Regions from separate parts of the Streptomyces sp. HSS9-12 genome, predicted to be linked through region 2. Evidence: riboswitches for the same ligand, from Rfam matches in the RefSeq annotation. Region 2 holds a riboswitch; the other holds the start of a gene.

Evidence for each region. A riboswitch is a leader RNA that binds a small molecule or an ion and turns the genes downstream of it on or off. The one in region 2 is predicted to bind cobalamin.
Region 1: another riboswitch for cobalamin. It lies ahead of ACY34J_RS11760 (CbtB domain-containing protein); the one in region 2 lies ahead of ACY34J_RS22325 (prenyltransferase/squalene oxidase repeat-containing protein).

Annotation. Positions count from the first base shown of each region.
Region 1 is NZ_JBUEGC010000017.1:67,131-72,648, forward strand. Features, by position in the region: gene ACY34J_RS11750 (molybdopterin cofactor-binding domain-containing protein) at 1-2,336, opposite strand, end outside; gene ACY34J_RS11755 (histidine phosphatase family protein) at 2,712-3,287, opposite strand; cobalamin riboswitch at 3,400-3,553, shown strand; gene ACY34J_RS11760 (CbtB domain-containing protein) at 3,589-3,807, shown strand; gene ACY34J_RS11765 (CbtA family protein) at 3,822-4,586, shown strand; partial or broken gene ACY34J_RS11770 (sigma factor) at 4,709-4,963, shown strand; gene ACY34J_RS11775 (cytochrome P450 family protein) at 4,995-5,518, opposite strand, start outside.
Region 2 is NZ_JBUEGC010000046.1:12,309-17,826, reverse strand. Features, by position in the region: gene ACY34J_RS22340 (class I SAM-dependent methyltransferase) at 1-575, opposite strand, end outside; gene ACY34J_RS22335 (glycosyltransferase family 4 protein) at 636-1,967, opposite strand; gene ACY34J_RS22330 (TetR family transcriptional regulator) at 2,188-2,793, shown strand; cobalamin riboswitch at 3,222-3,377, shown strand; gene ACY34J_RS22325 (prenyltransferase/squalene oxidase repeat-containing protein) at 3,522-4,772, shown strand; gene ACY34J_RS22320 (SCO2322 family protein) at 5,027-5,518, shown strand, end outside.

The DNA.
Region 1 (5,518 bases), on a different contig from region 2:
TAGGCGCGGGTCAGGCCGTCAGTGGGGGAGGCGGGAATCGGGGGAACGGTCGGCAGCGGCTCGAAGCCGAGCGGGCCGTCATGGTTGATCGGGAATCGGGTCGGCATTGATCCGGTGGCCCGGCCGTACGCGCAGGCGACGGCCGCCATCGCCCCGGCGACGGCCAGCTCCCCTGCCCCGCCGGGCTTGCCGGTGGTCGGCGGCATCACCACGATCCGCAGCTCGGGGGGCGTGTTCCACTGGCGGGTGTAGAAGTAGTTGTCCCAGCTGCCCTCGAGGAAGTGTCCGTCCTTGAGGTGCAGGCTGGAGCTGAGGGTGATGGCGATGCCATCCATGATCCCGCCCATCATCTGGGCCTCCAGGCCGCGTGGATTGACGGCGAGACCGACGTCCACGGCGCAGACGACCTTGGTGACCCGCGGTCCGGTGTAGGCGTCATGGACCTTACGGCCGGTCGTGTCCGAACGGCAGTCGATCTCGACGAGCACCGCGACGACGGCGTGGTACTCGGGGTGGATCGCGATGCCCTGCGCGGTCCCGGCCGGCATCGCCCGTCCCCAGCCGCCGATCTGCGCGACCTTGTCGAGCACGGCACGTGCGCGGTCGTCCTTGAGGAACTCCCGGCGGAACCGGTAGGGGTCCTTGCCCATCGCGTTGGCGAGCTGGTCGACGATGAGCTCCTGCGCGCATCTGACGTTGGGTGAGTAGATGTTGCGCATGCTGCCGGTGTTGAACCCCTTGTCCACCTCGCTCAGCAGCTGGGTGGTGGTGCCGAAGTTGTAGGGCGTCTGCTGGGTGAGTTCGAATACCGTTTCGGAGAAGCCGATGTCGCCTACGGGCAGCTTCGCGGCCATGGCGGTGATGATCTCGCCGAGGCCGTGGCCGAAGTCCGTGGCCACGGAGGTGTGCCGCTGCTCGAGCGCGAGCACCTCGCTCCCCGTGTACGTGGCACGCACTCGGCTCGTGGACATCGGGTGCGTGCGACCCTGCCGGAAATCGTCGGTGCGATGCCACATGAGTTTGACCGGCTTGCCCATGGTCTGTGAGATCTCGGCCGCTTCCTGTGCTGCGTCGAAGAACAGCTTGCGTCCGAACGACCCGCCGCCCTCGGTGACATGTACCGTGACCGCGGTCGGCGGCAACCCGAGCTTCTCCGCGATCGCCTGCTGGGCCACGATCGGCGACTTCAGCGCGGCCCAGATCTCGGCCCGGTCGGGCCTGACGTCGGCCACCGCGCAGTTCGGCTCCAATGCGCTGTTGCTGGCGAACTGAAACGTGAAGGTGCCCTCCACGGCCTTCGTCAGCAGTCCCAGCTTCGGTACCGCGAACGGAAGCTCGGCTTCCTTCAGTTCCCGCAGCACGGTGGCATCGGACGCTCCGTCCTCGGTGCCGGGGCCCCAGGTCACCTGCAATGCCCGCACCGCGTCGATGCACTGCCCGAAGGTCTTTCCCCGTACCGCTACGCCGGTGGAGACGCTCGCGACATCGGTGATGCCCGGCATCGCCCGTACCGCTGCCAGGTTCTGTACCGACCGCACCGTGCCGTTGATCGTAGGCGGCCGGCACACCATGGTCGGCTTTGCGCCGGGTATGTCCAGGTCCATGGCGAACTGCTTACGGCCCGTGACGCTTTCGAGCGCGTCGATCCGGCTCTGTGCTGTGCCGATGACCGAGAAGTGCGACTGCGGTTTGAGAGTGACGGACACCTGCACGGTCTGCGGGCTCGCGGCCTTCTCCGCCAGCGAGCCGTAGGTCGCGCTCTTGCCGCTCTCTGAGGTGATCATCCCTGCGCGGCTGGTCAGCGCCGATACCGGCTCGCCGAACTCCGCGGCCGCGGCCTCCAGCAGCCGGTGCCTGGCAGTGGCCGCCGCGACGCGGATCGGGGTGTAGGTGGAGATGGTGGTGTTCGACCCGCCGGTGAGCTGGTTGAACAGCAGCTCCGGACGCGCATCGGCGAGCGTGATGCGGATCTTGTCCAGGGGCAGGTCCAGCTCTTCCGCGATCAGCATCGCGCTGGAGGTGGTGATGCCCTGACCCACCTCGGCGCGCGGCAGCGCGAACGAGGCGGTGCCATCGGTGTGCACCTGAATGCTGATCAGGTTGGACGTGGGCCGCGCGGCATCCGTGAGCATGTCGTTGAGGTCGTACAGCTCGGACGGCTGGGAAGGCGACGGGACAGCCGCCGCAGCATGTGAGGGTGCCACAGCCGTTTCCCCCAACTGCGCTGCCACCGTCAGTGTCGAAGCTGCCACCACGTATCCCAGGAATCGCCGCCGTCCCACCTCGCGGGGGGCGGCTGCCTCCTCCGACTGCTGCGGACCCTCGTGGGCTCCCATCACCTGTCCTCTCGACAAATTCGAACAGCTTCGCGGCGAGGGCCGCCGTACCGGTCAGCACGGGGGGTTACGGACCGGAAGCCACTTCTCGCCGGTCAACGGACTGTCGTCGGGCAGCCCGCTTGGACTCAGCAACCGCCTCCGCCATTGATGGGAGTGACTGCCGGGTTCCTAGAGTTGACTGTTCAAACTCGGAGCGATCCAAACGCATGAGCGGCTTCCATTGCATCGGGGAACGATGTGCCGGTGGCCGTCGCTTCGTATCGGCTACCGGCGATGGGCGCACACCGCGGATCGGGATTAGGACGCTCCCGCTGGGGTCCCCCATGCCGAAGGCCGGGGGAGGGCGGGGGCGAACCGACTGCGTTCCCCAGCCTACCCGCCGTCGCCCAGCGGCCGTCCGGCCCGCAGGTTCCATCGCCCGGCGCGCCCGCTCAACTCCACGGCGGCCAGCGGTGGTACGTCGATCCGCCAGAACGCCTGCACGGGCAGATCCAGCGCCCGTACGACCGCCGCCCGTACGACATCGACCTCGACGACGGCGACCACCCGCCCCGGCTCACTGGCCTCCCTCTTCAGCCAGCCGCCCACCCGGTCGCACAGTTCGAACAGCGACTCCCCGCCGTGCGGTGCGCACGCCGGGTCCGTAAGCCAGGCCTTCACCGCCTCGGGCTCGGCGGCGGTGACCTCCTCCAGGGTCATGCCGCTCCACCGGCCCATCGCAAGCCCGGCCAACTCGGGCCGCGGCACCGCGTCCAGGCCGAGACCGGTGGCGGTCTCCCCGCAGCGTGCGGTGGGGGAGATGGCTACGCGGTCCGCAGCCGGCACGCTTTCGGCGGCGAACCGAGCGCGCCGCAGCCCCGCGGCGTCCAGGGAGCAGCCGTCGTCGAAGCGCGCCTGCCGCAGAGCAGCACTCACCGCTGGTGAGATCAACATCACCCGAGTGGTCACACGCCACTCCTCCCTGGGCCAACCAGCCGATGAGTACCGGGCCTTGGGGGCACACATGCGGAATGGTGTGCACCCCTGTGCGGCCCGCGCGCCCCTTGGCCGGATCGCCCATTCGCGATACCGTCGCGACGATATTGACGACGGCAAACGGAAGCCGGTGGGAATCCGGCACGGTCGCGCCACTGTAAGCCCGGCAGGAGCCGACCCCGCCCCGGGGTGGTGATCGCTGGGTGAGTCAGACCCGCTGCCGTCGTTCCGAGCTCCAACGACATGGGACGCGCGTTCCCCGGGAGGTCCTGCCATGGCGCAGTCCGTCGCCCCGCCGACTCTTGCCCCCGCCGCTCCGGCCACGCTGCCGATCCGGGTGATCCTGCCCTGGGCGGCCTTCTTCGGCATCCTGATGCTGATCCTGCTGTACTTCGTCGGTGCCGAGCAGGGCGCGACGGCGCTGCTCTCCGGCGAGAACGTGCACGAGTGGGTGCACGACGGCCGCCACCTGCTCGGTTTCCCCTGCCACTGACAGGGGCCCCGAACGTGAACTCCATCACCGTCAGATCTCTCCTGGTGCGCGGCATGCTCGCCGGCCTCGCCGCCGGGCTGCTCGCCCTCGTCGTCGCCTATCTGCTCGGCGAACCGCACGTGGACGCCGCCATCGCGTACGAGGAGGGACACTCCCACGAACACGGCGCGGAGCTGGTGAGCCGCACCATGCAGTCCACCGCTGGACTGGCCACCGGCGTGCTCATCTACGGCGTGGCGCTGGGCGGCATCGCGGCCCTGGCGTTCTGCTTCGCCCTGGGCCGGATCGGCCGCTTCAGTCCGCGCGCGACCGCCGCCCTGCTGTCGGCCGCCGCCCTGGTCGCGGTCTACCTGGTGCCGTTCCTGAAGTACCCGGCCAACCCGCCGTCGGTCGGCGACCCCGACACCATCGGCAAGCGCACCACGCTGTACTTCCTGATGATGGCCCTCAGCGTGCTGCTGGCGGTCGCGGCCGTCATCCTGGGCAAGCGCCTCGCGCCGCGACTGGGCACCTGGTACGCCACGGTGGTGGCCGGGGCGGGGTTCGTCCTCGCTGTCGGTCTGGCCTACGCGTTCCTGCCGACGATCAACGAGGTGCCGCACGACTTCTCGGCGACGCTGCTGTGGCAGTTCCGCCTCGCGGCCCTGGCCATCCAGCTCACCCTGTGGGCCTCCTTCGGGGTGCTGTTCGGCCACCTCGCGGAGCGGGTCCTTCAGCCTCGTAGCGAAACCGCCGGCAGCCAGCCGGTGGCTGTGGAGGTAGCACCCGCAGCCAACTGAGGCAGCCATACGGAAGGGTCCGCCGGGTAGCTAGCTACCCGGCGGACCCTTCCTTTCGTTGTGCGCGCGGCGGATGTCAGGGCAGCGCCGGGTAGGGCACGAAGGTGCTGCTGTTCTCGTCGATGGCGAGGTGCTGCCGTGAGACGTACGACCGAGGTCGAGGACTGCTGCGTCTGCATGCGCCGCGGGTCCTCGGCGCGCTGGTACGCCGCGACGGGCACTTCGGCCTCGCCGAGGACTCCGTACAAGAGGCGCTGCTCGCGGCCGCCCGGCAATGGCCAGAGAAGGGCCTCCCGGACAATCCTCGCGGGTGGCTGATCAAGGTCGCCTCCCGCCGCCTCATGGACCAGCTGCGCAGCGACGAGACGCGAAGACGCTGAGTCAGTTCTGGAACCGCGCAGGGCCGGCTCAGCTCGGGGCGAGCGGGGTGAACGTGACGGGCAGGTGCTCCGGGCCGCGCAGTACGGAGGGCCGTCGGAGCAGCGTGCCGGGCGGCACGGCCAGGGCGAGACCGGGAAGCCGGCGCAGGACGGTGCCGATGGCGATCTGTCCCTCCAGCCGGGCCAGGGGCGCGCCCAGGCAGTAATGGATGCCGTGCCCGAACGCCAGGTGGGAGCTGTCCCGCCGGGCGATGTCCAGGCGGTCGGGGTCCGGGAAGCGTGCCGGGTCGCGGTCCGCGATGGCGGTGGCGATCAGTACGGTCGCCCCGCGCGGGATGTTCACCCCGGCGATGTCGACGTCCTCGCGGGCGAACCGGGCGATGCCGGGGTTCACCGGCCCGTCGTAGCGGAGGAACTCCTCGATCGCGTCCGGCAGCAGCCCCGGGTCCGCCCGGAGCAGCTCCAGCTGCTCGGGGTGGGCGAGCAGCGCGGCGATGCCGCTGCCGATCAGGTTGACCGTGGTGATGTACCCAGCGACCAGCAGCAGGAACG
Region 2 (5,518 bases):
TGGTCGTTGTCGACGCCGAAGGCGCACTTGAGCCACCAGTACGGCGAGTGCAGCGCGTGCGCGTGGTGCGTGCCGTACGGGCGCAGGCCCGCCTCGCATATCTTCCGCAGCAGCTCGTCGGCACGGTAGATGCGGATGTGGCCGCCCTCGACCTCGTGGTACGCGTCGGAGAGCGCCCAGCAGATCTTCTCCGGCCCGTAACGCGGTACGGTCACCGCGATCCGCCCGCCCGGCTTGAGCACCCGCACCATCTCGGCGAGCACGCCCTTGTCGTCCGGGATGTGCTCCATCACCTCGGAGATGATCACGACATCGAAGCTGTCGTCGGGGAAGGGCAGAGCCAGCGCGTCGCCCTCCATCGCGGTGGCGCCGGCGCCCGGCGGCGCCTCGCCGGCCTCCTTCATGGCCGCGAACCACTTGGCGACCTCGCGGATCTCCTCACCGTTGCGGTCCAGGGCCACGACCTGCGCTCCGCGCCGGTAGCACTCGAAGGCGTGACGGCCCGCGCCGCAGCCCAGATCGAGCACGCGGTCGCCTGGGGCGAGCGGGAAACGGGAGAAGTCCACGGTCAGCACGGGGATCTGCCTTCCTGGGGGCTGTCGGGTGGAGCGGAGGGACGTATCTGTCAGGCCGGGTCAGGCGGTGCGTGCGCTCCGGGCCCGCATCGCGATGGCCTCGCGGTAGTGCTCTGCCGTACCGCGGGCGGCCTGTTCCCAGGTGAAGCGGCGCAGCACCCGCTCCCGCCCGGCCATGCCGAGCCGTCTGCGCAGCTGGTCGTCGTCCAGCAGCCGGCCGAGCGCGGCGGCCAGCGCGCCCGCGTCGCCGGGCGGTACGGCCAGGCAGGTCTCGCCGTCGCGGCCGGCGACCTCGGGGATGGCGCCGCCGGTGGTGGCGACCAGCGGGGTACCGGTGGCCATGGCCTCGGCGGCGGGCAGCGAGAAGCCCTCGTAGAGGGAGGGCACGCAGGCGACCTGCGCGCCGCGCACCAGGTCGACCAGATCCTGGTCGCTGATGCCCTTGACGAACTCGACGGCTCCATCGAGCCCGTAGCGCTCGATGGCGGCGGCGACGGGCCCGTCCTCGGCGCGTTTGCCCACGACGACGAGGTGGGCGCGCGGGTTCTCGGTGCGCAGCTTGGCCAGCGCCTCGACGAGGAAGACCAGGCCCTTGAGCGGTACGTCGGCGCTGGAGGTGGTGACGATCCGGCCGGGGATTTCCGGAACCGCCGGGTCCGGGGAAAACAGCTCGGTGTCCGCGCCGATGTGCACGACATGGACGCGGTCCTGGCGCACCCCGAGGTGGTCGACGATCTCCTGGCGCGAGGAGCCGGAGACGGTCAGGACGGACGGCAGCCGGCGTGCCACCCGCTTCTGCATGCGCGTGAAGCCGTACCAGCGGCGTACGGAGAGGCGGCGCTTCCAGCCGTCGGCGGCGTCCAGCTCCAGCCGGCGGTCCACGGTGATCGGGTGGTGGATGGTGGTGACCAGCGGGAAGCCGAGGCGCTCCAGGCCCAGCAGGCCGTAGCCGAGGGTCTGGTTGTCGTGGATGATGTCGAACGCGCCGCGGCGGGCGGCGAGATGACGACGGGCGCGGAGGCTGAAGGTCAGCGGCTCCGGGAAGCCGCCGGTCCACATGGTGGCGACCTCCAGGGCGTCGACCCAGTCCCGGTACTCGTCGCGCCCCGGAGTGCGGAACGGGTCCGACGGGCGGTACAGGTCGAGGCTGGGCAGCTTGGTGAGGGTGACTCCGGCGTCGAGGACGGGGTACGGCTGGGCGCCGATGACCTCGACGGTGTGGCCGAGCCGGGCGAGCTCGCGGGACAGGTGCCGTACGTAGACGCCTTGGCCCCCGCAGAACGGGTTCCCCTTGTAGGTCAGCAGCGCAATGCGCAGCGGGGCGCCGCGCTCGGCCGCGGATGCCCCGGCAGGGAAGTGAGGCACGGCTGCCGGTATGGCCTCAGCGGTCACTCTCGGCCCCCTTCTCACAGCAGTTCAGCCGGAGCGTAATCGCTCGCGCTAATCTAGAACAAGTTTCAGACTTGATCGCTCAAGGAGCTACGAATCTACCCGCAGGTAGCCCGTCAGGGAGGGGCGGAGCAGGTGATTCGCGCCACGGCACGGCCCCTGCCATGCTGTGCGGACCCCCCGCAACTTCGACGCAGACCACGGATGTCACGGAATGGGACATATGACGACAGAGCGCCAGCCGTCCTCCCCTCCCCTGACGGAACGCCAGGAGGCGCGTCGTCGGCGCATCCTGCACGCCAGCGCTCAGCTGGCCAGCCGCGGTGGCTTCGACGCGGTCCAGATGCGCGAGGTCGCCGAGCTCTCCAACGTCGCCCTCGGCACGCTCTATCGCTACTTCCCCTCCAAGGTGCATCTGCTGGTCGCGACCATGCAGGACCAGCTGCAGCACATGCACGAGACGCTGCGCAAGCGCCCACCGACCGAGGAGCAGCCGTCCGCGCGGGTGGCGCAGACGCTGATGCGGGCGTTCCGCGCGATGCAGCGCGAGCCGCACCTGGCGGACGCCATGGTCCGGGCGCTGACCTTCGCCGACCGGTCGGTGAGCTCCGAGGTGGACACGGTGTCGCGGCTGACGACCGCGATCATTCTGGACGCGATGGGGCTGGACGGGGCGCCGACCCCCGAGCAGCTCTCGGCGGTCCGGGTCATCGAGCACACGTGGCACTCGGCGCTGATCACATGGCTCTCCGGGCGGGCCTCCATTGCCCAGGTGAAGATCGACATCGAAACGGTCTGCCGCCTGATCGACGTCACAACGCCGTCCTGACCGGGCGTTCCGCGCCCGGGTTTTGCCCCGCATGCCTCGTATCGCGGCGGATGAGACCCGCCGTGGGCACGGCGACCCGCCTCCGCCTCTCCCGGCGGGCAGCCACCCGTGCGCCCCTGCTCACCCACAGCCAACGGCCGGCCGCTACCCACTCGCCCACGACTGCGCCGGCAGAAACCCCGCCGCGGAAATCCGCCACGGGCACGGCGACCCGCCTCCGCGTCTCCCGGCGGGCCCATCACGCCTCCCCGGGGGCCTGCCTTCGCGGCGGCGCCCGGGCCCTGGCCGCACGCTGCCAGCGAGCGCCAGGCCAACACCTCCGCCCACTGCACCGCCCACGAAAGCACAGCGCGCGGCGGCCACCGCCGCCCACCGCATCCCTGCCCGCCCCATCGTTCACGCCCGCCCGCCATCAGGGCGCGTCAGCGTGCCCGGTTAAGCTGTCCGGCGACAACTGCATCCGTGTCCGATCGGGGGAAGCCGGTGCAAATCCGGCGCTGACCCGCAACCGTGAGCCCAGGGCGTACCCGCGTACGCATCGACCGGGGCGAGCCGGAGCACCCGACCGGAGACGACGAAGGCTCCCGCCGCCGGTACCACCGGCAGCGGCACCGTCGAGGAGTGCGGAAGGCGAGCCCGGTGCCATCGCGCGACGAACGCGTGAGGGAACGGCCGTGCCCTGCCCCCGTATCCCTCACCACCGCGACACATCGAGAGGCACCACCGCTATGAACGTACGCCGCAGCGCCGCGGCCCTCGCCGCGTCGGCCGTGCTCTGTGCGGTTGCCGCCCCGACCGCGATCGCCGACGCGTCGCCCTCCCCCTCCGCCGCCCCGAAGCTCCCCTCGGGCCTGTACGGCACGAAGGACCCCACGTACGACGGGGTGTGGCGGCAGTCGGTGGCCCTGCTCGCGCAGGACACGGTGGGTGTGACCCCGGCGAAGAAGGCCGTGGACTGGCTCGCCGGGCAGCAGTGCTCCTCGGGCGGCTTCGCCGCGTACCGGGCGGACCCCACGGAGGAGTGCGACGCGAAGACGCCGGTCGACAGCAACGCGACCGCGGTGGCCGTACAGGCACTGGCCGCGCTCGGCGGCCATGCGAGCGCCGTGTCGAAGTCGGTGGACTGGCTGAAGACCGTGCAGAACCAGGACGGCGGCTGGGGCTACAACCCGGGCAGCCCGAGCGACGCCAACTCGACGTCGGTCGTCATCGGCGCCCTCGTCGCGGCGGGCCGAAAGCCGGAGGACGTGAAGTCCCAGAAGGGCAAGTCGGCGTACGACGCGCTGGTCGGCTTCCAGCTCGGCTGCGATGAGAAGGCGGGCGAGCAGGGCGCGTTCGCCTACCAGCCCAAGGGCGGCAAGCTCACCGCCAACGCCGACGCGACGGCGGCCGCGGCCCTCGCCGGCCTCGGCAAGGGCCTGGCGGTGGAGCCGCTGGACAAGGGCACGGACGAGGCGGTCAAGCCGATCGACTGCGGTGCCTCCGATGCCAAGGACGCGCGCGAGCCGGACGACGCGGCGCAGGGCGGGGCCGCGTACCTCGCCAAGGCGCTGGAGAGGAGCGGCCGGCACCTGATGTCGGCAATGCCGGGCGCCAAGAACCAGCCCGACTACGGCAACACCGCCGACGCCGTCCTCGCGCTCGCCGCGGGCGGGCACCGCGAGGCGGCCGAGAAGCCGCTGCGGTGGCTGGAGAAGAACTCCGCACGGTGGTCGCAGGGCGACCCCGCCGCCCTCGCCCAGCTGGTCCTGGCCGTCCACGCGACCGGCGCCGACCCGCGCGACTTCGGTGGCACCGACCTGGTGCGGCAGCTGAACGCCACGGGCCCGAAGCCGGCCGCCGAGCACGCCGCCGGGCAGGCGGGCCCGGAGCGGAACGCCGCCGATGAGGGCAACGGTACGGCGGTGTGGTGGATCGTCGGCGTGGGCCTTGTCGCGGGCATCGGCATCGGCATCCTCATCAGCGGCCGCAGGAAGTAGCGATGACGGAGCGGGAGCGTTACACCGCTCGGCGGTCTACGGCGAAGGGGGGCGGGCAGCCGGCCGCCCTTCGTCACGGGGCCTCGCCGACGGTCGCCAACGCGGAGGGGCGACGGGCCGGCAGCCCCGGCGACCGCCGGGCCGGCCGGGGACTCCACGGCGCGGTCGCCGTCGCGGCCTGCGCCACCGGCCTCGCCATCGCCGCGGGCACCGTGCTGGGCGCGATACCGGCGCAAGCGGCCGGGCACCCGCACATGCCGAGGACCCTGGCCGCGGGGTCCGCCCAGGGGTACCGCTACTGGTCGTTCTGGGAGCGCCACGGCGGCAGTTGGGCATACGCCACCGAGGGGCCGGCGACCGCGCGGCCGGCCGACGGCGATATCCACGGTTTCCGCTTCTCCGTCAGCGAGGACTCCCAGGACGCCGCCCAGCCACGCGGCACCGCGGCCTTCGACACGATCTGCGGGGGCACCGACCCCAAGCGCGGCGCCAAGCGGATCGCGCTCGTCATCGACTTCGGCACCGCGGCGGACGCTCCCCCAGCCGCTGCCGGCCGCGGCGGCGAGACGCCGCCGAAGCCCCGTACGGAGTGCGCTCGCGTCGCCGAGGACGCGACGACCGCCGAAGCGCTCGCCGCCGTCGCCAAGCCGCTGCGCTACAACTCCGACGCGCTGCTGTGCGCGATTTCCGGCTACCCGAAGACGGGCTGCGCCGACGAGATATCCGGCGACGGCTCCGCGTCGGCT